3 regions of the Leeia speluncae genome follow, and region 1 is predicted to be linked to each of the others. Evidence: predicted binding sites of a transcription regulator. Region 1 holds the regulator's gene; each other region holds the start of a gene.
What was found. Region 1 encodes FNR, which switches genes on or off when oxygen is low (the NO sensors DNR and NnrR bind a similar motif). Its sites were predicted from a motif close to TTGATNNNNATCAA; they were not measured.
Positions count from the first base shown of each region.

Region 2: a site for FNR is predicted at 2,118-2,131, ahead of LIN78_RS06955 (OmpW/AlkL family protein). Genes of this name have one in related genera too.
Region 3: a site for FNR is predicted at 3,475-3,488, ahead of LIN78_RS00860 (bacteriohemerythrin). Genes of this name have one in related genera too.

Region 1 covers NZ_JAJBZT010000016.1:16,754-27,817, reverse strand. The annotation lists gene LIN78_RS17550 (3',5'-nucleoside bisphosphate phosphatase) at 1-361, shown strand, start outside; gene LIN78_RS17545 (L-threonylcarbamoyladenylate synthase) at 460-1,092, shown strand; gene LIN78_RS17540 (site-2 protease family protein) at 1,107-1,748, shown strand; gene LIN78_RS17535 (tryptophan--tRNA ligase) at 1,837-3,039, shown strand; gene LIN78_RS17530 (segregation and condensation protein A) at 3,187-4,011, shown strand; gene LIN78_RS17525 (hypothetical protein) at 4,177-4,863, shown strand; gene scpB (SMC-Scp complex subunit ScpB) at 4,863-5,420, shown strand; gene rluB (23S rRNA pseudouridine(2605) synthase RluB) at 5,413-6,558, shown strand; gene LIN78_RS17510 (sensor histidine kinase) at 6,619-7,797, shown strand; gene LIN78_RS17505 (LysR family transcriptional regulator) at 7,810-8,742, opposite strand; gene fnr (fumarate/nitrate reduction transcriptional regulator Fnr) at 8,896-9,648, opposite strand; gene LIN78_RS17495 (hypothetical protein) at 10,028-11,064, shown strand, end outside.
Region 2 covers NZ_JAJBZT010000003.1:208,124-219,187, reverse strand. The annotation lists gene LIN78_RS06970 (helix-turn-helix transcriptional regulator) at 1-568, shown strand, start outside; gene LIN78_RS06965 (chorismate--pyruvate lyase family protein) at 618-1,214, shown strand; gene ubiA (4-hydroxybenzoate octaprenyltransferase) at 1,204-2,061, shown strand; gene LIN78_RS06955 (OmpW/AlkL family protein) at 2,201-2,818, shown strand; gene LIN78_RS06950 (MaoC family dehydratase) at 2,894-3,319, opposite strand; gene LIN78_RS06945 (electron transfer flavoprotein subunit beta/FixA family protein) at 3,754-4,506, shown strand; gene LIN78_RS06940 (electron transfer flavoprotein subunit alpha/FixB family protein) at 4,503-5,435, shown strand; gene LIN78_RS06935 (GGDEF domain-containing protein) at 5,534-6,457, opposite strand; gene mpl (UDP-N-acetylmuramate:L-alanyl-gamma-D-glutamyl-meso-diaminopimelate ligase) at 6,779-8,134, shown strand; gene LIN78_RS06925 (porin) at 8,382-9,401, shown strand; gene LIN78_RS06920 (UDP-2,3-diacylglucosamine diphosphatase) at 9,555-10,412, shown strand; gene LIN78_RS06915 (glycosyltransferase family 4 protein) at 10,474-11,064, shown strand, end outside.
Region 3 covers NZ_JAJBZT010000001.1:185,740-196,803, forward strand. The annotation lists gene LIN78_RS00845 (vWA domain-containing protein) at 82-1,827, shown strand; gene LIN78_RS00850 (RNA polymerase sigma factor) at 1,853-2,464, shown strand; gene LIN78_RS00855 (hypothetical protein) at 2,461-3,438, shown strand; gene LIN78_RS00860 (bacteriohemerythrin) at 3,680-4,150, shown strand; gene LIN78_RS00865 (dimethylarginine dimethylaminohydrolase family protein) at 4,273-5,043, shown strand; gene LIN78_RS00870 (bile acid:sodium symporter family protein) at 5,196-6,212, shown strand; tRNA gene LIN78_RS00875 (tRNA-Leu) at 6,263-6,347, shown strand; gene LIN78_RS00880 (PAS domain-containing protein) at 6,639-8,030, shown strand; gene LIN78_RS00885 (Rne/Rng family ribonuclease) at 8,111-11,035, opposite strand.

The sequences.
Region 1 (11,064 bases):
GTTACAAGAATCCATTGATTGGATTCATGCAGCAGGTGGCTTAGCGGTGATTGCCCACCCAGGCCGGTACGAGATGGGTAAAAAGCAAATGCTAGAACTCGTCGAAATTTTTACCCGCTTTGGTGGCGATGGCGTAGAAGTGGCGACTGGAAACCACACACCTGATCTAGTGGCGAGATTTGCCCGTATTGCCGATGATTTTGGTTTATGGGCATCTGTCGGGTCTGATTTTCACGGAACAGGGCATTATGGTGATTTAGGGACGTATCCGCCATTACCTAGTTATTGCAAGCCAATTTGGGAAAAGTTAGGCATTTCTTTGCCCGAATCACCAGCGTGTGATGCTATTGGCAATAGTTAAGATTTGGTACACTTACTGTTTTAATGACTTCGAAATCTAGTTATTTCATTGAAATGACTGGATTATCAGGCACCGGCCAACCGGAACGAAAAAATCTCATGTCACAGTTTTTCCAGATTCATCCAGAAAACCCACAAGCCCGCCTTATTAAGCAAGCCGTTGAAATAATTAAAAATGGTGGGGTGGTTGTATACCCAACAGATTCTTGTTATGCCCTAGGCTGTATGATTGGGGATAAAGAAGCGTTAGAAAAAATCCGCAGGATTAGACAGATTGATGAAAAACACCATTTTACTTTGGTGTGCCCAGATCTATCTGCCATTGCCACCTATGCAAAAGTAGATAATCAGCAATATCGTTTGTTGAAGTCAGTTTTGCCGGGTAGCTATACCATTATTCTCGAGGCAACTAAGGAAGTGCCGAAGCGCCTTATGCATCCGAAGAAAAGCACCATTGGATTGCGTGTACCAGAACACCCGGTTACGTTGGCGCTACTAGAAGAGTTGGGGGAACCGATTCTATCTGTCACACTCCTACTGCCAGGGGAAGAATTACCACCGTATGATCCATATGAGATTCGTTCATTGTTAGAACATCAAGTGGATTTAGTGATTGATGGCGGCTTTTGCGGTATGGAGCCAACCACGGTCGTGGATTTGTCCCAAGGTGCACCAGAACTAGTCCGAGCTGGTAAAGGTGAGTTAGCTAAATTAGGTCTCTCAGAAGAATAAAGCGTTAGGTGGATATGGATCAGGATTTTATTCGCGCAATTACCTTATATGCATTACCAATTATATTAGCCATTACGCTGCATGAAGCAGCACATGGTTGGGTTGCATATAAATTAGGGGATCGTACGGCCTATATGATGGGGCGTATTACTGCAAACCCACTTAAGCACATTGATTTAGTCGGCACGATTATTCTACCGCTAGTCTGTATTATCTTGCCTGGTGGATTCTTATTTGGCTGGGCAAAGCCTGTGCCAGTCAATACCCGCAATTTTAAAAATATTCGTCGAGACATGCTGCTCGTAGCCGCAGCCGGACCTCTCGCAAATATTTTAATGATGCTAGCTTGGTTGCTATTCATTAAATTAACCATTTATTCAGACTTGGGTGATTACACCGAGCCATTACGTGCAATGGCGACAATGGGTGTGTTATTCAATACGATCTTGGCCGCTTTTAACTTAATTCCATTGCCACCACTAGATGGCGGACGAATTGTCACTTCTTTGCTGCCTTATCCGTGGGATGTAAAGTTCGGCAGCATCGAGCGTTTTGGTTTTTTCATTCTGATTGCCCTAATGGCAACAGGGATGTTGAATTTCGTCTTAGGGCCTATCTACAGTGTGGTAGGTGCATTGCAGCATCTGATTATTTAGTCTGAAGTAGCAGAAAACTGGGGAAGTTACCCCAATAATAAAGTAAGTTTTTAAAAGCATTTTTGCCGTTAAACAGGGATAAAAAAACATGTTCGCTGATCGCGTACTATCGGGAATGCGCCCGACAGGTAGTCTTCATCTTGGGCACTATCATGGCGTATTGAAAAACTGGGTCAAACTTCAAAGTGAGCACGAGTGCTTCTTTATGGTGGCAGATTGGCACGCCTTGACCACAAACTACGATAACGTACAGATTATTGAGAATAGTGTTTGGGATATGGTCATTGACTGGCTAGCTGCGGGTGTTGATCCTTCTCAGGCGACCGTTTTTATCCAAAGCCGAGTGCCAGAGCATGCAGAACTTCATTTGCTGCTATCAATGATTACCCCAAATGGTTGGTTGGAGCGTATGCCAACCTACAAAGACCAAATGGAAAAATTATCTCACAAAGATTTAAATACCTATGGTTTCTTGGGCTATCCATTACTGCAGAGTGCGGACATTTTGGTTTACCGTGGCAATATGGTGCCAGTAGGGGAAGATCAGGTTCCTCATATTGAGTTCACTCGTGAAATTGCTCGTCGTTTTAACCACCTGTATGGTAAAGAACCTGGCTACCAAGAGAAGGCAGAAGCAGCAATCAAAAAGCTGGGTGGCAAAAAGGGTAAGTTGTACGACGAATTACGTACCCGTTACCAGCAAGATGGCGATGCGGAAGCGCTAGAAGCTGGCCGTGCGTTATTGGAAGACGCTCAAAACCTGAGTATTGGTGACCGTGAGCGTCTATATGGTTACCTTGAAGGCGGAGGCAAGATGATTCTGCCAGAGTCTCAGCCATTGTTAACAGAAGCGTCTCGTATGCCAGGGCTTGATGGGCAGAAAATGTCTAAGAGCTACCAAAATACGATTACGCTTCGTGAAGATGCCGATTCTGTCGCGAAAAAAGTGAAGCAAATGCCAACTGATCCTGCGCGTGTACGCCGTACCGATGCGGGTAACCCAGACAAATGCCCTGTTTGGAAACTACATGAAGTTTATAGTTCTGACGATGTTAAAACATGGGTGAAAGCGGGCTGTACTAGCGCAGGCATTGGCTGTATTGAATGCAAACAACCTGTCATTGAAGGTGTGCTGGCCGAACAAAAACCAATGCAAGAACGTGCACAAATGTATATGGATGATCCGACCTTGGTGCGTAATATTATTGCAGAAGGTTGCGAGAAGGCACGTGAAGTTGCGCGCGAAACCATGAAAGATGTGCGTGAAGCAATGGGGTTAGCCTACCGTTAAGCAACTATTTACTTGCAAGTATTCTCACTTCACTAGTTAAGTGACGGGAATTTAGCTGATGCAATATCAAAAAGCCGCCAACTTTCATCAAGTGTTAATTGATCTAGGTTTGGCGGTTTTTTCTTGTCATTTGCAGCAGACTTTCGCATGAAGCAAAGTGATCTTACCTTACCTCAGATTGATTTACCTGAACCTCCCATTGCGCAAGTGAATGGAGAGGCTGTACGCGAATTCCCTGCCGACCTATATATCCCACCAGATGCCCTACAAGTCTTTTTAGAAACATTTGAAGGCCCGTTAGATTTGCTGCTTTATCTCATTCGCAAGCAAAACCTAGATGTATTAAATATTCCAATGGCGCAATTAACTGAGCAATACATGGCGTATGTTGCGATGATGGAAAACCATCGGTTTGAGTTGGCGAGTGAGTATTTATTAATGGCTGCTATGTTAATCGAGATTAAGTCTCGGTTATTACTGCCGGTTCCGCCATCCTTAGATGATCAAGATGAGTACATTGACCCGCGTGCCGCCTTAGTCGAACGTTTGTTGGTGTATGAGCAAATGAAAGCGGCCGCACTCGTGATTGATCAGTTGCCAATCGCTGGTGATGCTTTTGAATGGGCACAGGTGTTAGTTGATAGCTCGCATGAAATCTTGCCACCAGAAGTCGATGTCGCTCAATTAATAGAAGCTTGGCAGCGTATTCTAAAAAGAAATAAATTGCAGACGCATCATCATGTTGCGCCAGAGGTGGTTTCTATTCGTCATCAAATGGCCCATATTCTAAAGCTGCTTAAGCGACAAACAGGCCCATTAGATTTTGATCAATTCTTTGAAGACGTGAAGAATAAGATGCAATTGGTGCTAAATTTCATTGCGATATTAGAGCTAGCGAAAGAAGGCTTAGTGAGAATGATTCAGACAGAACCGAATGGCACTATTTATGTAGTTGCCCCCAATCCACCTTGAGTCTCGTAGATTGATGCTGCTAATCAATGCCTAAAAAATTCTTAACATATATTTACAATATTGAATGCTAATTGCATTTCATCGTGTATGATGTTAGGGTTTTGTCGAGATTCATTTAGCATCGAAATAGCAGCAAACAATATCATTTATTTCAGGGATTTATTCATGCAAACATTTTTTTCATCAAAGGTTCTTCGTCTAGCTGCTGCTGGTTTACTTGCCGTGGGGTTGACTGGTTGCGTTGAGGTGAAAACCAAGGCGACAGTGGCTGGTGATGGTTCGGTTGAGTACGCAACTTCATACGATTTCAGCAAAATGATGGAAATGATGAAGGGTATGGGTGGTGCAGATCCAAAGACACCTAAAGAAATGAATTGTGCAGAAATGCAAAAAGAGTTGTCGTCAGACATCACTTGTAAAGATTTGTCGCCAAACAAAGTAGAGCTAAGCGGTAAATTAGCAAAAGAAAATGCAAATGGTGTGACTGTTGATGGTTCTACTGTGAAAGTAGATGCAGTTGCGCTATTTAATGAAATTGCAGGTAAGGGCGGTAAAGCCGGCCCTGGTAATGCACCAAAAGCGTTACCAAATGGCCCAGAAGCTCAGCAAATGAAAGCAATGGGCATGGTCATGGAAATGGAACTGAAAATGCCAGGATCCATCAAAATGGTGGATGGTCAGTCTGCATCTGGTTCTGATCCGATTAAACTAGACTTACTTGGTTTGCCTGCAGGTAAAACAAGCTACGTAGTCGAATCAAGCGCATTCCCAATTAAATTAATTGCAATTGGTGTGGGTGTATTGCTTGTGTTGATTATTGGTTTTGTCTTTATGCGTCGCCGTTCTTCATAATGACAGAACAAACACCAGATCAATTAACTCTCGTTCTGGAAGCGGCTCTACTCACAGCGGTAGAGCCGTTGTCTTTTGGGGAAATGAAAAAGCTACTAGGCGACGAGTGGACGAATGAGCAGATTAGAGTCTTGCTTATCCAGTTACAGCAAGATTGGGCGGGCAGATCTGTCGAGTTAGTGCAATTGGCATCAGGCTGGCGTTTTAAAACTAAAGCGGAGTTTCAGCCTTGGTTAAATCGCTTAAACAGAGAAACGCCCGCAAAATACTCGCGCGCGACCTTAGAAACTCTTGCCATTATTGTGTATCGGCAACCAGTTACACGTAGTGAGATAGAAGAAATTCGCGGAGTAGGGGTATCCGGTAGTATCATACATACTTTGATGGCTCGCGGTTGGATAGAAACCGTAGGGCATAGAGATGTACCAGGTCGTCCTGCATTGTTAGCAACTACTAAAAAGTTCTTGGATGACCTGAATTTAAGAAGTTTGAATGAGTTACCGCCATTAACGGAGCTCGTTCAAGTATTAAGTCAGGAAAGTTTGCCAAATGTCTAAAAGAAATTCGTCTTCCGGTGCGCGTCAGCCTGTGTCCCGAGTAGGGTCTAGGTCTCAGCAGCGCCAACAATCACCGCAATCATTTGGCGGTAAAGAAGGGGAGTTTGGACAGCAAAGAAAACGTCCAACAGAGACGCGGACTAACAATAAGTCAAAACGTGACAATGAAGTATTTGGCAGCAATAGTAGTTCGGCAGAAAAGCCAAGAACAACTGCAAGTAGTACAGGAAAGCGACCACCAAAAGCACCTGATATTGAAATCTTAGGAAAAAAACTTCCAGTTGGTGCAAGGCCGGTTGGCGCGGGTAAGACTGCCCCGTCAGGAAAAGCTAGACGTGTTACTTTGGTCAAGCGTGAAGACCGTGACCGCAATACGCCAAAAGTTAAGTTTGAGGTAAGTGAAGAGCCTCAGCGTTTGCAAAAACTACTTGCTCAAAGTGGGGTAGGTTCTCGCCGTGAGATGGATGCGCTGATTGAATCTGGTCGTGTGACTGTGAATGGTGAAGCAGCAACACCTGGTACAAAAGTAACCCCAAATGATTTAGTGCGTGTGGATGGCAAGCCAATCCGTTTACGCGTACAAAACCGCTTGCCACGTATCTTGATGTATCACAAGCAAGAAGGCGAGTTGGTAACGCGTGATGATCCTCAAGGTCGCACAACCGTGTTTGATCGTTTACCACGTGTGCAAGGTAGCTATTGGACGGTGGTTGGTCGACTAGATTTTAATACAAGTGGCCTACTTTTATTCACTACCTCTGGTGACTTAGCTAACCGCTTAACTCACCCACGCTTTGAAGTGGAACGTGAATATGCGGTGCGTATCATGGGTTCTCTGACTGATGAACAAGCACGAGCCTTAACCAAAGGGATTGAACTAGAAGATGGACCTGCGCACTTTGATAAATTAGTTGATCAAGGCGGAGAAGGTTTTAACCACTGGTATCGTGTCATTCTAAAAGAAGGTAGAAACCGTGAAGTGCGTCGTATGTTTGAGCACTTTGAACTTACGGTTAGTCGCTTAATGCGTGTGCGCTTTGGCCCGCTAGCATTACCTCCAAGACTAAAGCGTGGCACATGGACTGAGCTAGAAGAGCATGAAGTATTGGCAGTGCTTAAATGGGCTGATTTGGCTTAATCTTCCTGCTTTAGTGGTTTGCTATCGCTTTGTATTTGACACAATGAAAGTCAACTCTCTATGACTGATGCTAGTCAGTTATCGCCAAAAGAGCTGCAGGAAGCATTTCAGCAGTTCAATTTGGCGTCTCAGCAATTGTCAGAGCAGTTTAATAGCTTGCAAGCGCAGGTGGTGCATTTGTCTAGCGAGTTGGCTGCAAGTAATGCGGCCTTACAAGCACAATTAAGAGAGAAAGAAACACTAGCTCAGCGGGTTGCCTTATTGTTAGCGGTGCTACCCGCTGGTGTGCTTGAACTAGATGCGCATGGGGTAATTACTGCCGCAAATTGGGCCGCTGAGCAGTTTTTGCAGCCAGACTTACCAGGTAAAACTTGGCAATCACTTGAAAAGACGATGTTGGTGCCAACCAATATTCCCGGTGAGTATGAATTGCAAAAAAACGCAGGGATGAGTTCTGGGCGTGCAAGACTATCTATTCAACATACGCCATTACCTGAAGCACGTGGTTCATTAATTCTTCTAACTGATTTGTCTTCCCATTTTAGATTGCAGCAACAACTTGCTCAGCATAAGAAACTGGCTGCAATGGGCGAAATGGCTGCAGGACTTGCCCACCAGCTTCGAACACCATTAGCCACCGCACTTTTATATGTCGGGCATCTAAATAAGCCGGTTCTACCAGATGTGCAGCGCTTAAAGTTTGCCGATAAAGCCAAAAGCAGACTCATTTACCTGGAGGGTCTAATTGCCGACATGCTCTCTTTTGTGCGAGGTGATGCCGGGGAGAAAACTGCTTTTCACATTCATGAATGGGTTGGTGAAGCGATTCAATCTATTTTGCCGGTGGCAGAAGAAAAGCAAGTAGCGATTCGTTTAACTGGCGATGCTGGCTTACAAGCTGCGGTCATGGGGCATAAAAAAGGACTTCAGGGTGCCTTGCTGAACTTATTAGAAAACGCACTATCATTTACGCCTGCTGGCGGTGAGATTCTAGTGATTGTGCAGTTACAGGCTGGATCATTGCAAATCAAAGTGATCGATCAAGGGCCGGGCATTTCTACAGATATTGCTGATAAAGTTTTTACGCCATTCTTTACCACAAGGCATGAAGGAACAGGCTTAGGGCTAGCCATTGTGAAAAATATGGTGGAACTACACGGCGGTGAAATTGCGCTTCAAAACCGCCATGATCAGAGCGGCTGTGAAGCAAGAATTATACTGCCATTGTCGGTACAATAAGGTTGCCGCTGTTTAATACGGCTGATTGAGTAGCGCGCAGCTTTCCATAATTTTATTACACCAATAGGGTGTAGATAGTTGCTCAATCCACCACTGAAGTGCTTTGCCTTCTTCTTTGCTTTTCCACGCTAAATTAAAATGGGCATTCGCTCGTTTTTCATTAATTTCTTTGCGAATGAGCCGCCCGCTTTGTAAGTAGGGTTCTGCTAGTGTTCTTGGCAAGTAGCCACAGGCGATGCCTGCTAATTGAGCCGTTAGCTTGGTGCGCATATCAGGTACGAGCAAGGTTTCTTGGCCAGGGAGAATGCCTGAAGAGCGCGGGGCTAATTGCCTTGAACTATCTGCCACGGCAACGGAGCGGTGCCACATAATGTCACTCGCTAATAATGGTTCTGGTACTTTGGCAAGCGCATGTGTGGGGGCTACGCAAAAAATAAAATCAATTTGCCCAATTTGGTGACATGCAAGATCATTTTCTGATGGGGATTCTCCGGGGGCGCCGATGACAAGCTGTGCACGGCCTTCGACGAGCGCATCCCAAGAACCACCAAATACTTCGTGCGTTAGCCGAATCTTTGTGCCATTTACTTGCTGATAAAATTGCTCGAGCAAGGGGAAAATAACAGGCGTTGGAACTACTGTGTCTAGGGCAATAGTGAGCTCTGTTTCCCAACCAGATGCAGCTCGTTTGATGCGGGACTCTAAAGCCGTTGCGGCTTTTAGAAGGTGTCTACCTTCAATCAGTAATTCGATACCTGCTTGCGTTAACTTGGCTCGGTGTCCACTGCGATCAAAAATCTGAACGCCTAAGTCTTGTTCGAGTTTTTGTACAATATAGGTAATGGCAGAGGGTACTCGGTGAAGTGCTTCTGCTGCTGCAGAAAAACTACCTTCCCTGTCAATTGCATCTAGTACCTGCAATGCTTCCAAACTCAATCTAAGCATGGAGTCGATCCTAATTATTTGGCTTGAAGAGAAGAATACTAGATAGACGGGTAACCGAGAAGAATTTATTAGTTACCAAATTAAACGAGAGATGCTGAGGAGAGATCACTTCGTTAGTGGCATACCACTAACGAAGTGATTGAATGAACGGTTTTACTTCTCTGGGCATCCAGCAAGTAGGGCTTTCAAGGCTTCTAGATCAAGGATTTCCACTTCTTTATTAGAGACACGGATAAAACCTTGGTCTTGGAACTTGGAGAAGCTACGGCTAATGGTTTCTAATTTTAAACCAAGGTAGCTGCCAATTTCTTCACGGGTCATTCTCAAAATAAAGTTTTTAGAAGAGTAACCACGTAAGGCAAAGCGTTGAGATAGATTGATTAAGAACGCAGCAAGACGTTCTTCTGCTTTCATATTGCCAAGCAGCATCATCACACCGTGATCACGGACGATCTCACGCGATAGGACTTTGTAGAAGTTGTGCTGCAAAGATGGAATAGAACGGCTTAATTGCTCTAGTTCCGCAAATGGAATTTCGCAAACTTCACTGTCTTCTAGCGCGATGGCGCTACAAGTATGTGTATCGTTACTAATGGCATCCATGCCGAGTAGTTCGCCAGCCATTTGGAAGCCGGTTACTTGTTCTCTGCCATCTTCAGAAACCACGCTCATCTTAAAGAATCCAAGACGAACTGCATATAAAGAAGCCATTGGATCACCAGCACTGTACAGATGCTCACCTTTTTTGATGCGCATGCGTTGGCTGATGAGCGAGTCTAGCTGGGTCATTTCTTCGCCAGATAAACCTAGGGGAAGGCAAAGTTCTTTCAGGCTACAACTAGAGCAAGCAACCCGTAGGTGCTTTAAAGAAACTTCTTGAATAGAGATTGTGCTTGAAGTAGTCATTGCGTTGGCTGCCAAATAAACTGTGAATGCATTTTACCCTAATTTATGAATTACGATGAGGGTTTAACAAAGAAAATAGTGGTTTTGCGTGATTTCTGTTGTTTCGCCGTTAACGGTAATTAAAAATGAAAGGTAATTGTGTATTGTTTTTTCTGATTAATCACATTTGTTTTCGTAATAAAGTTTTATTGGAAAATAAGTGTGTTAATCCATGTTAAGAATCATTGGGTGTCGACAATCTATTGATATAGAACAAATTTTACCGCATGAAGAGCGTTCTCTAGCAAAGAGGCATATCGCGAACTTGATGAAAATCAAGACGAGGCGTTTTGTAAAACGGCATAGTTGAGCCATAACATGATTACATTAGACACATGCCATGACCCCTTTAAAACTCGATCAGTACGATTGCAGTAACGTAGAATTCCCATCGGTAGTGGTACCGAGAGCTTGGAATCATCCGCTATCGCTGATGCTAGAAGATATTGCGGTCTTTCCTACCACTAAACAATATCGTCAGCCAAGATTAAACGATGCTGCTTTGCATCGCGCTTGGCAGAAACCTGTCGTTGGCCGGATGTCGTTACCAGTTAGCTTGACAGAAATCTGGCCTGACAAAGTGAGTGATGAAACTCAGCTTTCAAAAGCGATTGCAAGTGAATGGGAAATTCGCTTGTGCAATTATGAAGGTAAGAGAATTAATTCTGCAACATTACAATTACCATTAAATGGACTTTCTGTAGATGAAATTATCCAAAATTGGTGGGGTAAGGTTGGAAAAGGTGCAATTGAAACAGGTGGAACGGTTAATTTTAAATTGCGTTTGCAAGGTGAAAATAACGTATTGCCGGCATTTATTCCTGAATATTCAAATGTTTATTTGCAGGCAATTAATCCTTTAGATATTTATTTTCATGCCAGTCAGTTATCTGCACTTTGGCGATTGAAAAGTCAGGCCGTTAGCCACTTAGCGGTAGATGTACTGATTGGTGCGGGTGATGCTGTTGGTATACCGGCCGCTGAGTATGTCAAAAGTTTAATGGATTTGGCGCCAGATAGAATTTGTTTACGCCTACCTCAAACAACGACCTTGGCTTCTAGTAAATTGGGTCAGCAAAAAGATACGCTATATCATGTGATTCAGCTCTTAGAAGACAAAGGCTATGGTCACTTAGCTGGCGGTTGGTTTGTGAAACAGGGTGATCCTTGGTTGGGTGCCCAGCGTATTAGTCGTTTAATTTTGAATTCTGCGGGCAACTGGGAAACTGCTACCACTGATTGGGTGGTGGTTGGGCCAAGTACAGCATCTGTGATTGGAACGGTGCAATCGTTTAATGCAGACGAAGGCAAATACGTCGATTTTCTAGCTGAAGAAAAGCTACCTTTGGTGACCGCGCGCAAATTGCCGCTAGATAT
Region 2 (11,064 bases), on a different contig from region 1:
CGCGTCCAGAGAAAATCGTAAAGAAGGTTTGGTGCGGCTAGACGATGTGGCACCGGATCGATTCAAAGCGACTGAGTACTACCAACGGTATTTTCGCTTAAATATTGTGGAAGACGAACTGCAAATTAATTGCTTGCTACCAAATGAAGCGACCTTGTGCTTATCGCTAGGTTCGCATCAGCGAATTCCGCCGACCGCACTCAGTCTGTTAGAGATATTGTCACAATGGTTAATCCCTTTATTACGGCAGCGTTGGCATTTCGAGCAAATTAAAGCTAACACGGTCTTATCTGGTTCTCGCCCGGCCACTAAAGAGCGAGTCTCTGCATTAGTGAATGCTAAATTCAACTTGGGCAATAGTACGCTCACCACAAGAGAACTAGAAATTAGTCGATTAATGTTAAGCGGCTTTTCTTCGAAAGGGATTGCTTCTCGCTTAGGAATTGCGACAGAAACCGTCAAAGTGCATCGTAAACACTTATATTCAAAGTTGGGCATTAATTCACAGTCCGAATTGTTTTCTCTCTTTTTGCGAGAAACTGTTTCAGATGTTGGGGTAGGGGAATAAACTAGATTGAATAGAATAGATCGGCAATCGAAGGTTGCTCTGGCATAATATGCGCCGTATGAAACCTCGATATCGACAAGCTGCTAATACCTACTCACTGTCTGATCCTGTTTGGACACAGGCAAGAGTCATTGCTTCACCACTTGCGTGGCGATGGCTAAGTTCAGCGGGTTCACTTACCTGGCGTTTAAAACAATTAAGCCCCAATTTTGCGGTCACCCTGATGAAGTCCGGGCATGGCTTTGTCTTGCCGGATGAATGGGCGTCAATTGCATTGCCCAAAAGGCAACAGGTCTGGCAGAGAGATGTTTGCCTAACGCTAGATGATGAGCCAATGGTAGTCGCCCACAGTATCACTTCTCTCACTGGCGTGAAGCAAGTTTGGAAATCGCTGTATACGCTAGCAAGAAGACCGCTTGCGGAAGTGTTGTTCACAGACCCTAGCGTACTTCGCTTACCGTTATCTTATGCGCGCATTAACCCATTTCATCCGCTATATCAGCAAGTCAAGCAAATCGACAAGCATTTGTCCGAGCCACTGTGGGCACGACGCTCTATTTTTGTTCGTAACAATACACCGCTAATGGTGACAGAGATATTTTTACCTGCTTTATGGAAAAGGATTTATCGCAGCCATGACGCTTAGCAATAAATTACACGCTTATGCGAGACTTGTTCGTTTAGATAAGCCGATTGGCTCACTCCTCTTGATGTGGCCAACCCTATGGGCGTTATGGTTAGCAAGTGCAGGGCGCCCAGACCCAATGTTGGTAGTAATCTTCATGGTGGGAACCGTTCTGATGCGTTCTGCTGGTTGTGCTGTCAATGATTGGGCGGATCGGGATTTTGATGGCCACGTAGAACGTACCGCAAAGCGTCCCATCGTATCTGGCGAGGTCTCTCCAAAAGAAGCCATTGTGGTGGCAGTTGTTTTGGCGCTCATGGCGCTATTAATTGCACTTCCTCTCCCAACATTATCCTTGCTAATGACTATTCCAGCAGCCATTTTGGCTGGTACATATCCCTTTTTTAAACGGTTCTTTGCGATTCCTCAGGCCTATTTAGGGATTGCTTTTGGTTTTGGTATCCCGATGGCGTATGCGGCAATTGTTGGTGAGGTGCCCGCTATTGCATGGTGGTTATTAGTCGCTAACGTATTATGGACAATTGCTTACGATACTGAATACGCCATGGTGGATCGAAACGATGATATTCGTATCGGCATTAAAACGTCAGCGCTCACTTTTGGACGATTTGACGTCGCAATCATCATGCTCTGCTACGCCATTGCATTAGCAATTTTGGTGGCGGTTGGGATGGTGCACCACTTAGGCATGATCTATTACGGTGGATTGGTTGTTGCGGGTTTGATTGCGGTGTATCACTATTTCTTAATCCGAACCAGAGAACGTGCCAAATGCTTCAAGGCCTTTTTGCATAACAACTGGTTTGGCTTGGCTGTGTTTGTTGGGATATTAGGTCAATTAATGTGACAAAACAGTTTGCTAGCTAAAGGTTTGATCATTTTCTGTCTCCGCGTTTTTGAAATTTGACTTGAGTCAATTTTCGTACTCGCTGAGGTGTGGACAATTGCTCCGTGTTAAATGAAGTGATTACATGTGGAGTAAAAAAATGAATTGCAAACTTTTGTCAGCGGTTTTAGTTACCGGGTTGTGTGCATCTCTTGCTGTAAAAGCTGAAGATGAAGGTAATTGGATGATTCGTGCAAGGGCAGTGAATTTAGATATGGCCCAAAAGTCTGATCCAGTTTCAGGAACAGGTGCAAGCAACCGCCTTACTGTAAATAACAAAGTAATTCCAGAGTTGGATGTTAGCTATTTCTTTACACCAAACATTGCTGCAGAATTAGTGTTGACAGTACCTCAGAAGCAAAATGTATATCTGGATGGTGACAAAATCGGTACGTTTAAGCATCTACCTCCAACCTTGCTAGCTCAGTATCATTTTAATCCTGAAGGTAATTTCCGTCCGTACGTTGGTGCCGGTGTTAACTATACTTTGATTAGTAAAGAACAGATCGCTAACGGGGCTTATCACTTAGATAACCACAGTACCGGACTTGCTCTTCAAGTAGGTTTTGATTATAAACTGGGTAAAAACGTTTACTTGAATGTGGATTTGAAAAAACTCCGCCTTCGTAGCGATGTGCTAGATAGTTCTAATCAGAAAGTTTCACGCGTGAAGCTTGATCCAGTCTTGTTTGGTATTGGTATTGGATATCGTTTCTAAGTGATGTAGCTATATCCGCTCATTGAGTTGGCGTATTGAACAGAGGCTGATTTATCAGCCTCTGTTTTTTTGTAATTAGCCCTTGCTAGGAGCAAGTACTAATGCTTCGCCTTCAAGCACAATCGTTTCACCCACCTTACAAACAGTTGCTAGGGTCACTCGTTTTTTTGCTAAATCAATCGCGGTAACCGTTGCCCGGGTAATGACTGTATCGCCAGGGCGAACTGGCGCCTTAAACTTTAAGCTTTGGCTCATGTAAATACTGCCAGGTCCTGGTAGACGAGTGCCAATAACGGCTGAAATTTGACCGGCAGTTAACATGCCGTGTGCAATGCGGCCTTTAAACATGGTGGCTTCTGCATATTGTTGATTCAGGTGAGCAGGGTTGGTGTCGCCACTGACGCCGGCATACATCACAATATCTGCATCGGTAATGGTGCGACCAATTTCTGCAAATTGACCCACTTCCATCTCTTCAATGTAAACACAATCTTGCGACATCCTAAAACTCCTTGAGGTTAAGGTATTGAGTTGCAAATATCATAAGCGGCAATGCCAGAATTTGGAATCAGAGCATGTTAGAAAGACTTCGCTACTTTGGCTCTCTTTGATACACATCATATTTGCAGTGTTAGGTAAAACGGTTGTATTTATTGTATGATACATTAAATTGCGGAACCTTATTCCGCATTGCAGAATTAAATGGGTGCAATAAGGGGCGCCTATTAAAATTCATCATGCAAATTGGTATTCATGATGAACTTTGTCGTTAATTCACGGCGATTGGCTTAACGCATATAGTTAAGCCTGTTAAAATATAAAGTTATCGAATTCACTTTTAGGCTGAAATGCACTTGTGTTCAGCCAAATTAGTTGGCTACAAAGTGTTTTATGCCAACTACTACTAATTAACTCTTCATGCCAGCAGGAGGCGTATGAAAGTCCTAGTCGCAGTTAAGCGCGTTGTGGATTACAACGTCAAGGTACGTGTAAAAACCGACGGTAGTGATGTTGATATTGCTAACGTAAAAATGTCGATGAACCCTTTTGATGAAATTGCGGTAGAAGAAGCAATTCGTTTAAAAGAAGCAGGCAAGGCAACTGAAGTTGTCGCTGTGTCTTTGGGTGTGACGCAATGCCAAGAAACGCTACGCACTGCTTTGGCTATGGGTGCTGACCGTGGCATTTTGGTTGAGACAGATCAAAAGCTAGAGCCATTAGCCGTCGCAAAGTTACTAAAAGCGGTGATCGAGAAAGAGCAACCTCAATTAGTGATTCTTGGTAAGCAAGCGATTGATGACGACGCAAACCAGACTGGTCAAATGTTGGCTGCGCTAACCGGCTTCCCGCAAGGTACATTTGCTTCAAAAGTCGAAGTGAATGGCGACGCGTTAACCGTGACTCGAGAAATTGACGGCGGTCTAGAAACGATTGAAATTAGTTTGCCAGCGGTGATCACTACCGACTTGCGCCTAAATGAGCCGCGCTTTATCAAATTGCCAAATATTATGGCAGCAAAGAAAAAGCCAATCGAAACCACGACGCCAGCCGCTTTAAACGTAGATGTTGCTCCACGCATTACAGTGGTCAAAATGGCTGAGCCTGCGGCACGTGCTGCAGGTAAAAAAGTGGCTAGTGTTGCAGAACTAGTTGAAAAACTCCGTACTGAAGCAAAGGTGCTGTCATGAGCGTATTAGTCATTGCAGAACACGATAATAAAGAATTAAAAGTTGCTACCCTAAAAACTATCGCTGCAGCTCGCAAAGTGGGTGCCGATGTTCACGTATTGGTTGCAGGGTTTCAATGCGCAACCGTAGCAGAAGCTGCAGCAAAAGCAACTGGCGTAGCAAAAGTGCTAGTGGCTGACGCAGAAGTGTATGCGCATCAATTGGCTGAAAACATGGGTAGCCTAATTGCGTCGCTCGCTAAAGCGTATGAGGCTGTATTGGCGCCAGCAACCACTGCGGGTAAAAACTATCTGCCACGCGCAGCAGCATTGTGTGATGTTTCAATGGTTTCTGACATTGTTGCTGTTGAATCCGCAGATACTTTTGTGCGTCCAATTTATGCGGGTAACGTATTAGCTACCGTAAAAAGTAACGATCCAATCAAGTTTGTTACTGTGCGCCCAACTGCATTTGATGCAGATGTTAGTAACACCGGTTCAGCAAGTATTGAAGCTGTAGCAGCGACCGCAGACAGTGGCAAGTCTAAGTTTGTAAATGCAGAAATGGCAAAGTACGATCGTCCAGAATTAGCGACCGCACGAGTGGTGGTGTCTGGTGGTCGCGCATTGGCGTCTGCAGAAAACTTCAATGCAGTGTTAACACCGCTTGCAGATAAACTAAGTGCCGCATTAGGTGCCTCACGCGCGGCGGTGGATGCTGGTTACGCGCCAAACGATTATCAAGTAGGCCAAACAGGCAAAGTGGTTGCGCCTGAAATTTACTTTGCGGTGGGTATCTCTGGTGCAATTCAGCACATTGCAGGTATGTCTGCTAGTAAAGTCATTGTTGCGATCAACAAAGATGAAGAAGCACCAATTTTCCAAGTGGCAGATTACGGTATTGTGGGTGATTTATTTACCGTTGTGCCAGAGTTGGTGAAAGCACTGTAAGTAATTTTTGTTCGCGTGCACAAATAAATAAGGCTGCCTAGGCAGCCTTATTTATTTTCTGGTTTACATTTCGTTTCCGAAAACTAGAGATATCGCGATCAAGCGTCTTTTGCAAATGTAATTTGCGCATGCCCGTTTGCTCTGGCGTGGTAAAGTGCTCTATCTGCGCGGACAACCAAGGCTTGAACACGTTCTTGGCCGCCCATTTGTGCAATGCCACCAGAAATAGAGATGGTGACTTTTTCGTTTTGAACATACATAGACGAGCGTTGCAGAATCAATTGCAAGCGGTCTAAAACAAATTTGGCACCTTTCAGATCGGTTTCAGGAAGAATGAGTAAAAATTCTTCATCCCCATATCTCACCATGCTGTCAGAATCCCTCATGACAGATCGGCTAATGGTGACGAGGTGTTGCAAAATTTTTCCTGATAGGTCAATGCCAAAGTTGGCTTTGTAATCATTAAAACTATCGACCGATAGTAGGCAAATGGTCAAGCGCCCTTTGTTCTGCTGAGCTTTTAACACTTCTCTTGCTAGTGTTTTATCCATGCCCAAACGGTTTTGTGCGCCAGTCAATTGATCGTGATGAATCCCGTGCTGGGTTTCTTCAATTTCTTGCTGCAATGTCTGTAAAGATTGGCGAGTTTCATTTAGCTCGACTCGAGAGCTTTCCACCGTCAAATGCATCGATCGAGTGGTTTCCAGTATAGAGCCTAACAACGACATGATCTGCTGTTTCTCTTCTATTTCACTTAAGTGTTCAATCGATTGAGAAATACTCTGGTTTGAGCCGCCTAAGTACTGAATCAGATTTAGCGTGGTGGACGATGCTGAATTAACTACTTCATGTAATTGCCCGACAAAAGCCTCATCAATACCTGCATTTTTTTCGGCTGCAGGCGGCGTGTCGCCGGTCACTTCATAATAGAAGCGGGCGTAATTTTCTGGTGTCGGTGGCAAAGCCTGTTCGGCTAAGCGAATCAGTGCAATGCGCGCAATATCGGCTGGAGATGCTGGCATATTATCTTTTTAGCATATCTGCAAAAAATGTACAGAAATAACCCGCCATTTCAATTGTAAAGATTCTTGAATGGCAGCATGTTTTGTTTTTATGGGCTTCGCCTTTTATCAGGCAGGGGCAGCATAAACGAGGAGGTCGCTCCCTGCAAGCCAATTGGTAGAAATCTGAAGAACATTGTCGAGTTGCTGTCATGCAAATCGGATGCTAGTTATAATAGCTACGATTACACGCCTAAACGTAGTGACTAAGTGCGGGGGTGTTTAGTGCTCCGTTGTTGGCGTTCCCTCTTTATTTAATATAAGCAACCAACTATTAAATCTATGCATATTCATATTTTAGGTATTTGCGGCACGTTTATGGGCGGTATTGCCGCATTGGCAAAGTCGGCAGGACATCGGGTGACTGGGTGTGATGCCGGAGTCTACCCTCCAATGAGTACGCAGTTAGAACAATTGGGGATTGAATTAATTGAAGGTTTTCATTCTGACCAGTTAAATCTCAATGCCGATCTATATGTGGTAGGAAACGTCGTCTCTCGTGGTAATCCGCTAATGGAAGCCATTATGGACCGTGGCCTGCCATATATTTCTGGCCCGCAATGGTTGGGTGAGAATATTCTGAGAGATAAATGGGTGCTAGCTGTTGCCGGTACGCACGGCAAAACCACTACCAGTTCCATCTTGGCCTGGTTGTTAGAGTATGCAGGTTTAAACCCAAGCTTCTTAATTGGTGGTGTACCAGAAAACTTTGGCGTATCTGCTCGTTTAACCGATAGCCCATTTTTTGTCATTGAAGCGGATGAATACGACACAGCGTTTTTTGATAAGCGCTCAAAATTTGTGCACTACCGCCCACGCACTGCCATCCTTAATAATCTAGAGTTTGATCACGCAGATATATTTAATGACATTGCTGCTATTGAAACCCAATTTCACCACTTGGTAAGAACCGTACCGGCTAGTGGTCGATTGGTCGTGAATGGTAAAGAAGCATCGCTTGAGCGTGTGTTACAAAGAGGTTGCTGGTCAGAGGTGGAAACCTTTGGCGCGGACAATAGCCTTTGGCAAGCCGGCGAGCAAACGGAATGTAATGGTTTCGAAGTAAAAGTAGGTGGTGCACTACACGGTAATGTTAGTTGGGAATTGCTCGGTGAACATAACCGAAATAATGCATTGGCTGCGTTAGCGGCTGCTAGGCATGTGGGTGTGACGGTTACAGATGGTATTGCTGCGCTAGCTAGTTTTCAAAACGTCAAACGTCGTATGGAAGTAAAAGGCTGCGTAAACGGCATTACCGTGTATGACGATTTTGCCCATCATCCCACTGCCATTGAAACCACCATTGCTGGCTTGAAACATAAAGTTGGTGATGCGCGCATTTTAGCTGTGCTTGAGCCGCGTTCTAACACCATGAAACTAGGTACGTTAAAAGACCAATTGGCGAGTAGTTTAACGGTTGCAGATAAAGTCTTTTGCTACGCAGCCAATCTAGGGTGGGATGCCGCTGGTTCTCTAAGCGCGCTAGGGGATAAGGCGAGTACCTTTGAAGAACTCGATACGCTAGTGCGGGCGGTAGTGGCAGAAGCTAAAGCGAATGACCATATTTTGGTGATGAGTAATGGCGGTTTTGGTGGTGTGCATGGAATGTTGCTCTCCGCATTGGTGGCGGAAAAATAACTCGTAGTGTTTTTTGGGGGGTAAAAGAGTTTGGTAAATCACTTGTTTTGGGTTGTGCTGATTATAAAATAAGCATGACAAGTGGTTTTGTTGCAAAACCGCCACAGAAAGGCAACGAAATGACGAAGGGCTGTGTTTGATACTTGGCTTTTTTGCTACACCTGCGTTTTAATAGTCTCGTGGTTTTGAAATTGGTGTCGCTAAAGACATCGATATACGTCAATCAAACTCAACGGAGTTTTATCAAATGAAAAAACTGATCGCAGTTGCAGTTCTTAGCGCTTTCGCAGCTCCAGCTTTTGCTGACAGCGGCAACGTAACTATTTCTGGTTCTGTTCAAGGCGCATACCAGCACGATAACAAAGCATACGACGGTACAGCTGCTCAAAACCGTATCAATGGTCGTTTCGAATTGACTTTCTCTGGTACTGAAGACCTAGGCAATGGTTTGTCTACAGTATGGGGTGCAACAACACGTACCGGTCTAGGTACAACTACTGGCGAAGGCTCTAAAGAGTCTGGCGCATTCGCAGGTAAAGAAGTTTACGTTGGTCTAAAGAGCGCTTCTTTCGGTCAAGTTCGTCTAGGTAAAGATCTAGACAACTACAATGACGGAAAACACAGTGGCTTCACATACTATAACTACGGCGGCGATTTCTTCGGCCGTACTGATGTATATAATGATTTTGGTTCTTCTAATGGTACAGACTCTCGTAACAACGTAGTTCGTTACGATCTACCAGCATTCGGTAATTTGACAGCTTCTGTTCGCTACAACATGGGCGAAAACAAAACTGCATCTGTTAAAGCATCTAAAGGTTACACCGTACGTGCTGACTACGATACCGAATCTTGGGATCTAGGTGGTGCTTACAACTTGCAAAAAGGTAACTCTACCTCTGCAGGTGACAACTCTGCTAAAGTTACTCAATACAGCTTGACTGGTGCTTACCGTTTCGGTAACGGCCTAGAAATCGCTGGTGAATACGAGCGTACTAAGAAATCTGAAACCAATGCTTCTTACGTTGCTAAGAAAGAATCTATGTTGTATGTTAACTATACAACTGGCAAGCTAGGTTTCGGTGGTGAAGTTGGTCGCGTTAAGAACTACAACTACGATTCAGCTAAAAAACAAACTCTATACGGTTTGTATGCTCACTACAGCCTAAGCAAGCGTACTACTGCATTTGCTGAGTTGGTATCTTCTAAAGTTACCGATCAAGATCGTGCACGTAGCTTTGCTATCGGTATGAAACACTCTTTCTAATCTGTTAGTTATCTAATAGTTTAGTCAGTGAAAAAACCGCCTTCGGGCGGTTTTTTCTATTTGTGGTTTTGTTATTGTTGATTCGTTTGACTGTCAATAGATTGTCATTCTTGCGTCACGGTGTTGTCATGTTTACCTGCTTAGATAGTGGGTATGAATACACCGAACGATGCTTACTTATTATCTTCTCCTGAGCAACCTGCTAACGTTGCTTCTGCCCCTTCCTCATTACATTTCCGATCTATTTTTATTTCTGATATTCATTTGGGGACCGCTGGTTGCCAAGCGAAGTTCTTATTGGATTTTCTAAAGCATACTGAATCTGAACATCTCTATCTGGTTGGCGATATTGTCGATGGTTGGGCGTTGAAGCGGAATTGGTATTGGCATCAGACGCATAATGATGTTGTTCAGAAAGTGCTAAGAAAAGCCCGTAAAGGGACTAAGGTGGTGTTTATTCCGGGGAATCATGATGAATGTGTCCGGCACTTTTTAGGGCTTACCTTTGGCGATATTCAGATTGCAGATGAGGTCGTGCATGAAATGGCTGATGGGCGAAAGCTATTGGTACTGCATGGTGATTTGTTTGATGGGGTGATTCAGTGTGCCAAATGGTTGGCTTATGTAGGAGACCAAGCATATGAATTTACGTTGAAACTTAACCGTTGGTTGAATCAGGTTCGTGGACGAATGGGGTTGGGGTATTGGTCGCTATCTCAGTACCTGAAGCATAAGGTAAAGAAGGCCGTCAATTTTGTGACTCAGTTTGAAGAGGCGGTTGCCGCGGAAGCACGGCAGCGGGGATTGGATGGGGTGGTATGTGGCCATATTCATAAGGCTGAGCTGCGGGAAATTGGCGGCGTGATATATGCCAATGATGGGGATTGGGTAGAAAGTCTAACCGCGTTAGTGGAAACCTTTGAAGGTGAATTACAGATTATTAGTTGGCAAGTGCCGGGTGGGCAAATACTAGAAAGGCTGCCGGCAGTCGTGGCGAGTAAGCATTCATAAAAGCGATCGTGATTTTACGATCGCTTTTTTTATATCTAACAATCACCTAAACGGAATATACATGAAGATTTTAATTGTCACGGATGCTTGGTTGCCACAGGTAAATGGGGTGGTGCGTACTTTAGAATACACGGCGGCCGATTTAGAAAAGTGGGGCCATGAGGTGGAGTTTTTGACTCCGCAAGGGTTTAAAACGATGCCAATGCCAACGTATCCGGATATTCGATTGTCGCTGTTCCCGTACCGAAAGGTAAAAGCCTTTATCGAAGAATTAAAGCCAGAGGCGATTCATATTGCAACAGAAGGCCCATTGGGTATGGCTGCAAGAAAGTGGTGCTTGCAGCAAAATGTGCCATTTACCACCGCTTATCACTCGCGCTTCCCGGAGTATGTTCAGTTACGCACGGGTTTGCCATTGTCGGTAAGCTATGCTTGGTTGCGCCGCTTTCATGGTGCGGCTCGTCATGTGATGGTGCCAACGCCGGTGGTGAGGAAAGATTTAGAAGCCCAAGGCTTTACGAATGTCGCGACATGGTCTCATGGGGTGGATTTAAATCGTTTTCATCCTGAGGGGGAAAAGAATGCTTTGCCGGGTGAGCCGCCAGTGTTCTTGTATGTGGGGCGTGTGGCGGTAGAGAAGAATTTAGATGCC
Region 3 (11,064 bases), on a different contig from region 1:
TATTTTTTGAAATTTTAACCCGAAAGTGAAATGGCTGTCGTTTAACTCTATGTAACCCACAAATTGCATAGGAGTCTAACCATGAAACCAACCTTCGCCCTTTCTGTCATCTCAATTTGCTTATTAAGCGCATGTACTTCCTCTAACGTAAGTACTGCCGTGAAAGAAACGCCAGTCAAAACGGCTCCACAAGTTTCAAACAAGAGCGAAGGCGAGTCTCAAATGGTGGTAGATGCCGCTGCTGATATTTCTGATAAAAAAGTCGCGGCAAGTGTCAGCGCACCAAAATACGCTATGTCTCCTATGCCTGTGATGCGGATGCAAGAGGTGCCAATGCCTAGTTTGGTTGAAAACACAGAAAAATATCAGCATCAAGAAAAGCATGGCGTGATGCGCGTGCAAGATCAACCGGTTTCAACTTTTAGTATTGATGTCGACACCGGTGCTTATAGCAATGTGAGGCGTTTTATTCAGCAAGGAGAATTGCCGCCTGCAGATGCCGTAAGAGTGGAAGAAATGGTGAACTACTTTCCCTACCAATATGCATTACCCGCTGCTACCTCAAAAGAACAGTTCGTTCCTTTTGGTGTTCAAACAGAAATTGCGCCTGCGCCATGGAATGCCAAGCATCAATTACTCAAAATTGGGATTAAAGCCTCCGATGTGGCAAAAGAAACCATGCCGCCAGTGAACTTGGTGTTTCTAGTCGATGTATCTGGCTCGATGGAGTCACCAGACAAACTACCGTTATTGAAAAAAGCGCTGAAGCTGCTAACGCACCAACTTCGCCCGCAAGATAGTATTTCCTTGGTTACCTATGCTAGCGGAACGAAAGTTGTATTGCGCCCAGGGCATACACCTGCAGAAGTAAACCAAGCGATTGATGAGTTGGTGGCTGGCGGTGGAACCAATGGTGCATCTGGCATCGATTTGGCTTATAGCTTGGCCGAGAGCGCGTTTAAGAAAGAGGGCATTAATCGCATTGTGTTAGCCACCGATGGAGACTTTAACGTGGGCGTGACCCGATTTGAAACACTAAAAGATAAAGTCGCAGAGAAAAGAAAAAGTGGCATTTCCTTAACCACGCTTGGTTTTGGGCAAGGCAACTATAACGATCAACTCATGGAACAATTGGCCGATGCAGGAGATGGCCAGTACGCCTATATCGATAACCTAAATGAAGCGCAAAAAGTTTTGGTCGACCAATTTACTTCGTCTATGGTGGTGGTCGCCAAAGATGTGAAATTGCAGTTAGAGTTTAATCCTTCTGTCGTCAAAGAGTATCGCCAAATTGGTTTTGAAAATCGGGCATTAAAAGCAGAAGACTTCAAAAATGATCAGGTAGATGCGGGTGAAATCGGTGCCGGACACACGGTAACGGCGCTTTATGAAATTACCTTGGCAGAGGAGGCGGGAGATCTTCCTGAGTATCGTTACGATGCCAATAAAAAAGGTGCGACAACAAACCGTGCACAAACCCCAAACGAGCTTGCCTATTTGAAACTTCGCTATAAATTACCGCAAGCATCTACTAGTAAAGAGGTTTCATTGCCGATAACACGTGCATCCATGAAATCTGCTAGTTCTGCATCGACAGATTTTCAGTTTGCTGCCGCTGTTGCTGCCTTTGGTGATTATTTAGGTAATCAAGGCAAATACCTCAATCAAATGACGCTAACAGATATCGAGCAACTAGCAAATCGATCAAAAGGGGCAGATCCTTTTGGCTATCGTGCTGAATTTGTTCGCCTCGTCCATCTAAGCAAAGAGTTGACTGCGCGGGTATCAAAGCAAGAAAAAGTTGCAAAAACAATGATGGCTGAATAAAAAAGTTCGTCTATACTTACCGCCTATGACGGATCGATTAGACACTATCTCAGACGAATCCCTGATGTTGCGTTTCGCATCAGGGGATTCTGCAGCATTCTCCGAGTTATATCAGCGACATCGGCAGGGGCTTTATGCCTTTTTGTCACGCCAAACCGGTAAAGTTTCTTGGTTAGACGACCTCTATCAAGATGTATGGATGGCGGTGACGAAAGCCAGATTTAGCTATAAGCCTGAAGCAATGTTTAAAACATGGCTTTACCAGATCGCCTACCATCGGATGATTGATTATCTTCGCCTGCACTTGCCATCGGGGCACTACACGTCTTTAGATGCCGATACCGAGGGAATGGCCATTGCCGAGCAATTGGCAGAGGATGATCATACCTCTCCAGATCAGCAGCTGACACAAAAGCAGATATCTGGACAGCTGCTAAAAGCAATAGATAATTTGCCAATGGATCAACGAGAGGCTTTCTTGTTACGCGAGCATGGCGAAATGTCGATAGAACAAATTGCAAAGATTACTGGTGTACTTCCAGAAACGGCCAAAAGCCGTTTACGTTATGCGGTCGCCAAATTGAAACAAGTGATGATCAGTAGTGTCAGAAGTAAAGAGGAGGATCGATGCCTATGAATAACGATACGGATTTTCGCCGTGACGAAGCATTGGTGTCTTCTGCTTATCACCAAATCGAATTGCCAAGTCCGCCAAATGCGTTGGATGAAAAAATTTTATTGGCAGTAAATACCGAATTACAAAAAAATCGGTTAATACCACCAAGAAACAAATTACCTAGTTTGATTGGATCTTTGTCCATTGCCGCTTCTTTGGTGTTGGCGGTTGGCGTTGGCCTCATGCTAAAAATGAACCAAGCAAATGAAGCGGCAGTATTAATGCCTGAGGAAGTACAGGCTATAAAAGATGCGGAAGCGAGAAAGCAGCAGGAAGAGGCCGCCAAGCACGCTAAAGCTCGGTTAGCCAAGCCGCAATCAATAGCCAATGCTGATTTTGCAGAAGCCTCTCCACAAGCTGAGCAAAGCCCGGTGCCTCCTTCAAAAGAAGCGAGCCAAGGGGCGCCAACGGCGGATGAACTAAATAAAGTAGCGAATCCATCCACGATGCAAATGGAGCCAAGATTGGCAAAGGTTCCGCCACCATCGGCCTCTACACCTAGTGTTGTCGCGAAAGCGGTCGTACCAAGCCCTGTATCTGAATCTGCGGTAGTCACAGCAGATGCGGCAACGCCCAAAGAAACAAAAGTAGATAACAGAAGTGCTGCAGCGTCAGCTGCTGTATTGGCAGACAAAGCCCCGGTTGATAAACCGCAGGCAGCAAATGCTTCTGATGCTGCGAAGAAAATGGCGGCCAAAAATGAAGTTGTGCCAGCAATAGAGGCTGCGCCTGTAGCTGCCGCCGCCCCTGCGCCTACAGTCGTAGCAAAAGAGGTGGCGAAGCCAAAGATGGAAATTAAAGCCAAAACCGCAACTGAGTGGTTAAGCGAAATTCGCCAACTCAAACGAAACGGGCAAGAGAAAAAAGCAGACCAAGAGCTAGGTAGATTCAAGGCATTTTATCCAGAAGAATCTATCCCGGCAGATCTTCAATAATGTTTTTATGCGCTTTACATTTCTTTGAACCAAACTTTGATGAGAATCAATATCAAGTAAGACCAATTGCTTTACAAAGCAAACTATTCGCACATTAACTTTTGCTGACGAGTGTTGATTGGTTCTGATTGGCAGGTAAGCGGTTGCTACTTCTTACTTGCCACTTATCATGTAACTAAAGTGGACGATCATCCATTCTCCAAACGCCGTTAGCAGCTAAGCATAGATGGGGTAGTTTGGTATGGCTTTCTTGGAATGGACATCAGAGTTAAACACCGGCATTGACGTCATTGATAACCAACACCGTAGAATCGTTGATTACATTAATCAACTAGATCAGGCAAAAGCGCAAAATGATAAAGCGCTCGTTGCCGAGGTGATCGACTCTACAATTGATTACACCATGTCCCACTTCGCATTTGAAGAAGCCTTAATTGAAGATGCAGGCTACCCTTTTGCAGGTCCTCACAAAAAAGTGCACGAACTCTTTATTAAGCGAGTAACCCGCCTACAAGAACGTTTCAATAAAGGTGAGGATATAGCTGAAGAGCTGCACAACTTGCTTTCTAGATGGTTATTTAGTCATATCCGTAGTGATGACTTTGCCTACGTCGATTCAGTTCGCAAAAGCATGCAAAATCTATTGTCCCAAACTCAGCCAGAAGGTTGGTTTACCAAAGCTGTTGGACGCTTTTTTAGAAAAGCCTACTAACCAACGGTTAAAAACGCGACATCCCTGAATGTGCTTCGGACATTCATCTTAGATATGACTGCACATCCTTACCATATTGTGGGAGGATGTGTTTTCTTTCTCATTTACGCTGGCATTTTTTCATGACGACCATTTTTACAAGACACCCTGCAGCCAATCTGTCTGGCTTTGAAATTACCTTCGTTAGCCGCGAAACGCCAAATGTGGAATTAGCGATGTCCCAGCACAATGCTTACGGAGAGACGCTAAAGCAGTTTGGACATGAAGTTGTCGTGCTACCTGCTTTAGAAGAATTGCCAGATAGTATTTTTGTAGAAGATGTCGCGGTTTTATTTCCAGAAGTGACTGTGCTCACACGTCCCGGCGCACTTAGCCGTCAACCGGAAGTTAAACATATTTCTGAATCCCTATCTGCTTTGAAGAAACCGATTGTTAGTATTGAGGCGCCAGGTACACTAGAAGGTGGAGATGTCTTACGAATTGATAAGCTTGTTTTTGTCGGTGTGACCTCTCGTACCAATGAAGAGGGAATCAATCAGTTATCAAATATTCTCGCAACCTATGAATACACGGTCATTCCTGTGGAGGTTACGGGTTGCCTGCATTTAAAAACAGGTGTCACCGCGTTAGATGATGAAACTGTATTGGTAAACCCAGAGTGGTTAGATACCTCTGCATTTGCAGGCTTCGATCAAATTGACGTCGAAGAAGACGAGCCTTGGGCGGCTAACGTACTAAAAGTAGGTGATCAGATTTTTATGAATGCAGCGAGCCCGAAGACGCAAGCAATCTTAAAAGAAGAGGGCTACAAAGTGCATAGTATCGATATTAGCGAATTCATGAAAATGGAAGCCGGTCTAACTTGCATGAGCTTAGTGCAGCCAATTCGCTAAAAGCCAATATCTAAGCAGGGTTATCTATCTACTTTACATAGTAATATTTGTTTTATCTCAAGATGCAAATCGGGTGATAATAGCTTTTTTTAGCTTGCAAACTACAAGACTCAAAGCGGAGATAGCTGCGAAGGGTCTTGAGAGACATTACTATGCCAATCTTTGATACCACACGCTTCAAATGGCCCTTTGATGGATTCATTTCTTCCATGCTCGGGGCCATTTTGCTCGCGCTATTTATTCCATCTGTTGGTGCTAGCCACGGACCTTTGCATTTAGATATCGTCACCGCTTGGGGTGTCGCGTTGGTCTTTTTTCTTAATGGTGCATTGTTACCAACAGAAAAGCTGAAAGCAGGCTTTAAGAACTACCGATTGCATCTATTGGTGCAAAGTAGTACGTATATCTTATTTCCAATTCTAGGGCTTCTAATTGGCTTCTTGCTAAAGAATTGGTTAGATACTAGTTTGGTATTGGGTATCGTTTATCTGTGTGCGTTATCGTCCACGGTATCGTCTTCTGTCACCATGACGACCATTGCAAAAGGCAATGTCACAGGGGCGATATTTAATGCCACATTGTCTACTTTGCTGGGTATGTTGCTAACCCCGTTATTGGTTAGCTTCTATGCTAGCAAAGGGGCTGCAGGTAGCTTTTCATTTGCCAATGCGATCATTGCCATTGCGATTCAATTGCTTTTACCTTTTATTGTTGGCCATCTACTGAGAAAGTGGCTATTACCCTTTTTGAAAAAGGGAATGAAAGTTGTTAATAAAGTAGATAAAACAGTGATTGTGCTGATTGTATTTAATGCCTTTTGTGACTCCACGCTTTCTGGCTTATGGCATCAGCAGGGCATTAGCTTACTGATTCAAGCGCTAGTCGTTGCTGCAATCCTGCTGCTGCTGGTGTTAACCATTACCGCAAAGCTCTCACGAGTAATGGGCTTCTCATTAGAAGATGAAATTGCAGCAGTGTTTTGTGGTTCTAAAAAGAGTGTGGCAAATGGTGTGCCGATGGCCAAAATGTTATTTGGCAGTAGCGTTCCATTAGGACCAATCGTATTGCCAATTATGATTTATCACCAATTGCAGCTTATTATTTGTGCAATTTTGGCAAGAAAGTATGCACAGAAAGTCGAATTATTAAATTCTTTAGAGAAATCTTAATAAAAGACTAGACAAGACTAGGGAGTGCTGACATAATTCCAAGTCTTGGGGCGACTGTGGTGAAATAGGTAGACACAAGGGACTTAAAATCCCTCGGCGCAAGCCGTGCCGGTTCGATTCCGGCCAGTCGCACCAAAAATATAAAATTAAGGACATAGAATATTCTCTAGTCCTTTTTTTTCGTCTGTAGTTTCCCTCTAGCTTCTTCCGACTTTCTTCTTGTTTTTGATGTGCACAGCACAATCCTTCAGTAATATAAATTATCGTATTTCAATCGTTCGTCCACTTCCTGCATTCGCTTTCATATTGGCTTGATAATTAAATAAGCAATTAATACTGATTGTGCTATACCTAAAGCATAAATAATTAATTGCCTTTCCTCTCTTGTGATTTTTGAGGAACAGGTTTGCAAAATGGGGGCTATGTGTGGCCAATCAACATCATGAATTAATTCGTGCGATCTTAAGTGCAGGGGCAACACTCGGTTTGGGTGTGGTTTGCCAGTCGCTAAATGGCGAATTACTTGGCACAAACTCATTAGCTAATGAATGGTTCAATCAGCATATCAATGCATTATGTGGAATATCTGAATGCGAAACAGGGCTGGTCATTACTGATGAGCTTGGGCGGTCATTAGATAAAAGCATACTGCCTAGTGTTAGGTGTCGCCGGCAATTGCAAGATCAACCCGGTAAATTGATTGCAATCATTGATGATGGCGCCACGCCATTTTGGTATGAGATTACGGCGAGCCTGAGAGAGCTTGCAGATGAAAAATGTTCTCGAATTGTTGTTTTAACGATTCGCCCAGTGACGCCGCTAGTAGCAGAAAATACTCGCTTACATGGCAGTCATTTGCTCGCGATGGCTTCTACAGATGCTGTTTTGTTGTTAGATGGTAATGGTATGGTGTGCATTGCCAATCCTGCATGCGATAGATTATTTTGGCAGCCATCCCCAACCATGCTTGGTATTCACCTTGCTGAGCTGTGGCCAGATAAGCAAGGCTGGCCTGCTGTCGAAAGTAGCATTCTGTTGACACTAGAAGGTACCCCTCAGCATCTAGTGACTTGGAGCGAAATAGGGCGTCTAGGTTGGCGCTGTATTGATATTCGAATGGCACCGTCTTTTAATATGCTGGGTGAAATAGATGGTGTGCTTATTTCGATTCGGGATATTAGTGAATCCACTCAAAAATTAAGAATGATGGCTCAGATTCAATCCATGACGAAAATAGGAACGTGGATGTTGTTCCCATCTCTTGATAATGGTTACTGGGATGAAATGTCCTATCAGCTTCATGGCTTAGATGCTGACAGTATCGTTCCTTCGTTGGTATGTGCCGATTTGTTTTATGAGAAATTGAATGCAGATGCATATTGCCAAGCGGTGAAAAGATGTTTTGCAGATGGCACGCCGTTTAGTTTAGATTTAAGACTAATCCAGCACGTGGTAGAGGGGCATTGGTTGCGTGTAACTGGCACCGCGGAATGGCGTGATGGCAAGGTTCAAAAGGTGATCGGCACTTTCCAAGAGATTACCGATCTTCGTTCACAGAATGAGCAATTATCACTGGCAGCTATTTTGTTTGAAACGATTAGTGATCCTGTTGCAATTGCCGATGCAGATCAAATGATTGTAGCGGTGAATCCTTGCTTTGAAAGGGAAACAGGGTTGAGTGCAGATGATATTTTGGGCCGAATGATTGAAGAAGTGTCACAAGCTATTGTGGCGAAAAAACCAATGTTGTCTAGACCGAAGATCCGGGCAGTAAATGATGCTAAAGGACGTTTAGCGCATCATATTGTGGTTTGGTAATAACGCCTGCTCTTTTTAGTAAAAACAAAAAGGGGATCGATATTCGATCCCCTTTTTTATTGCCATAGCATCTGAATAGATTATTCAGGAGTATTTGCTTGTGTTTCAACTTGTTGCAGCGATTCAACAGCCTCAGTTGTCGCTTTTGGCTTGCGACGACGGGTTGTCTTTGGTTTCTCTACTTCCGCTACAACGGTTTCAACAGGTGCATCTACTACTTTTTCTGCTGCCGTTTCCACCAATTGAAGTTGCTCTGGTGCTGCAACCTCAGGCTTGGTGGTTTTACGTCTTGTCTGGCGACGTGGTTTTGCAGGCGCTTCTTCTGCTACCTCAGTTGTCGTTACTCTGGTTTCAATTGCATGCAGTTCTTCTGCGGGCTCTGCTGCAACTGGTGCCTCTGGTACTTTATCTGCAACGACAGTTTCTACCACCGGTACAGCTACTTCAGTAGGCGCTACTGCAGGAGCCTCTTGTGGCACTACTGTGTTGGTTTCAACGGCCGTTGTGCTCTCAGAGGCGGGCGTAGTGATAGAGCTAACAATCGCTTCGACAGTTTCAGTTACCTTCACTTCTTCTTTTGAAGGAGTAACAACTTCAACTTGGCTTGCGGTATTGTTTTCAACCACTGTTTCGGCAACCTGAACAACAGAAGGCGCTGCTACAGCTTCTTCGACTTTTGCCTCTGCAATAGGTGCTGGCGCTGGTGTAATTTCTACAGGAGCGCTAACTACCTCTGATACAGCTGGTGCAGCATTGGACTCAGCGTTAACCAATACATCATTTGGTACAAATGCTGTGTTCTCTTCTGAGCTACGTTCTTTGCGCTCACCACGACGGTTGCGGCGGCGGCGATTGTTGCTCTTGTGTTCGCTTTCCGCAGCGTTCTCTGGCGCAGAAGAAACGACTTCGGTACTTACTCGGTTATTACTTTCAGCTGGCTGACGGCTTTCACGAGGTTCTTTTTCCTGGCGCTCAGTATTGCGTTCAGTACGCTCGTTTTTATCGCCACGATCATTGCGATTATTACGATTGTTACGCCCTGTGTTACCCGTTGTTGCTGCGGTTGCTGTTTCTTTGTCTGATGCAACTGCTTCGTTACGATTCTCTTTTTCTTTGCGTCGTTGATTGTTTTCTTCCTGACGCGGCTGACGAGTTTCATCGTTCTGATTGCGTTGACGATCGTTGCTGCGCTCGCCTCTGTCTTGGCGGTTGTTACGTTCGTTACGATTGTTGCGATCGTTTCGGTTGTTACGTCCACGACGAGGTGCTTCGCTAGATTTCTCAGCAGGTTTTTGCTCTTTAATCTGCTCGGTTTCACCCTTTAGCCAGTTAATGATGCGAGCAAAGAAACCTGGTTTTGCCGGTTGCGCTGCTTTTCTCTCTTCAACAATAGGAGCCGGTTGATCTGGCGTAAAGTGTTGAACTGCCGCTTGCTGGCGAACTTCTGTTTTTTGTTTCTGTGCAACAGGCACTTCCACGTCTTCAGAAGGTCTTTCCATCATTTTGTAACTTGGCATGTCATCTTCGTGATGATTCAAGTCGTCGTGGCGAAGACGGTTGATTTTGTAGTTAGGTGTTTCCAAGTGGATATTTGGAATAAGCACCACACTTACTTTTAAGCGTGCTTCAATGGCGTAAATTTCTGCGCGTTTTTCATTTAGCAAGTAGGTTGCAACATCAACCGGAACTTGTGCATGAACGGCGCCAGTATTTTCCTTCATTGCTTCTTCTTGCAAGATACGCAAGATATGAAGCGCAGAAGACTCTGTACCACGAATAAAGCCGGTACCATGACAGCGAGGGCATGGCATGTGCGCAGATTCGCCTAGGCTAGGCTGTAAACGCTGGCGTGATAGCTCTAATAAGCCAAAGCGAGAAATCTTGCCATACTGAACGCGTGCTCTATCGTGATGCAGTGCATCTTTTAGACGATTTTCCACTTCACGCTGATTCTTAGGGTTTTCCATGTCGATAAAATCGATCACGATCAAACCGCCTAAGTCACGTAGACGTAATTGACGAGCAATTTCGTCCGCTGCTTCTAAGTTGGTATTCAGTGCGGTCGTTTCAATATCGCCACCGCGGGTTGCACGCGCGGAGTTAACGTCAATAGAAACAAGCGCTTCTGTGTGGTCAATAACAATCGCACCACCAGAAGGTAGGCTTACCTCACGGCGATAAGCGGTTTCAATTTGATGCTCGATCTGGAAGCGAGAAAATAGCGGTACATCGTCTTTATAAAGCTTTACGCGATGCACATTGGCAGGCATCACATGGCTCATAAACTGGCGTGCTTGCTCGTATAAGCTCTCTGTATCAATCAGGATTTCGCCAATATCTGGCTGGAAATAGTCACGAATAGCACGAATCACAAGGCTAGATTCTTGATAAATCAAGAACGCACCTGTTTGAGAAGTGGCTGCGCCTTCAATTGCATTCCAAAGTTGCAATAGGTAGTTTAAGTCCCACTGCAATTCTTCAAGCGTTCTACCAATCGCAGCAGTACGTCCAATTACACTCATTCCATTTGGCGAGTCTAGTTGGTCTAGCAATGCACGTAATTCGTTACGCTCTTCGCCTTCAATACGACGAGAAACGCCACCACCACGTGGGTTGTTAGGCATTAACACCAAGTAACGACCAGCCAAGCTAATAAAGGTGGTTAGTGCTGCACCTTTATTGCCACGTTCGTCTTTGTCTACTTGGACAATGACTTCCATGCCTTCTTTTAAGGCGTCTTGAATACGTGCGCGGTGATCAGTTCCAGGAAGGAAGTATGAGCGGGCAACTTCTTTGAATGGTAAAAAGCCATGGCGTTCTTGGCCGTAATCTACAAATGCTGCCTCAAGACTAGGCTCGATGCGGGTAATAACACCTTTGTAGATATTGCTTTTACGTTGTTCTTTGCCAACGGTTTCAATGTCTAGGTCAATTAATTTCTGACCATCAACAATCGCGACGCGCAGTTCTTCAGACTGCGTCGCATTAAATAACATACGTTTCATATTTTTCCCCGCGCGCCATGAAAGCACGG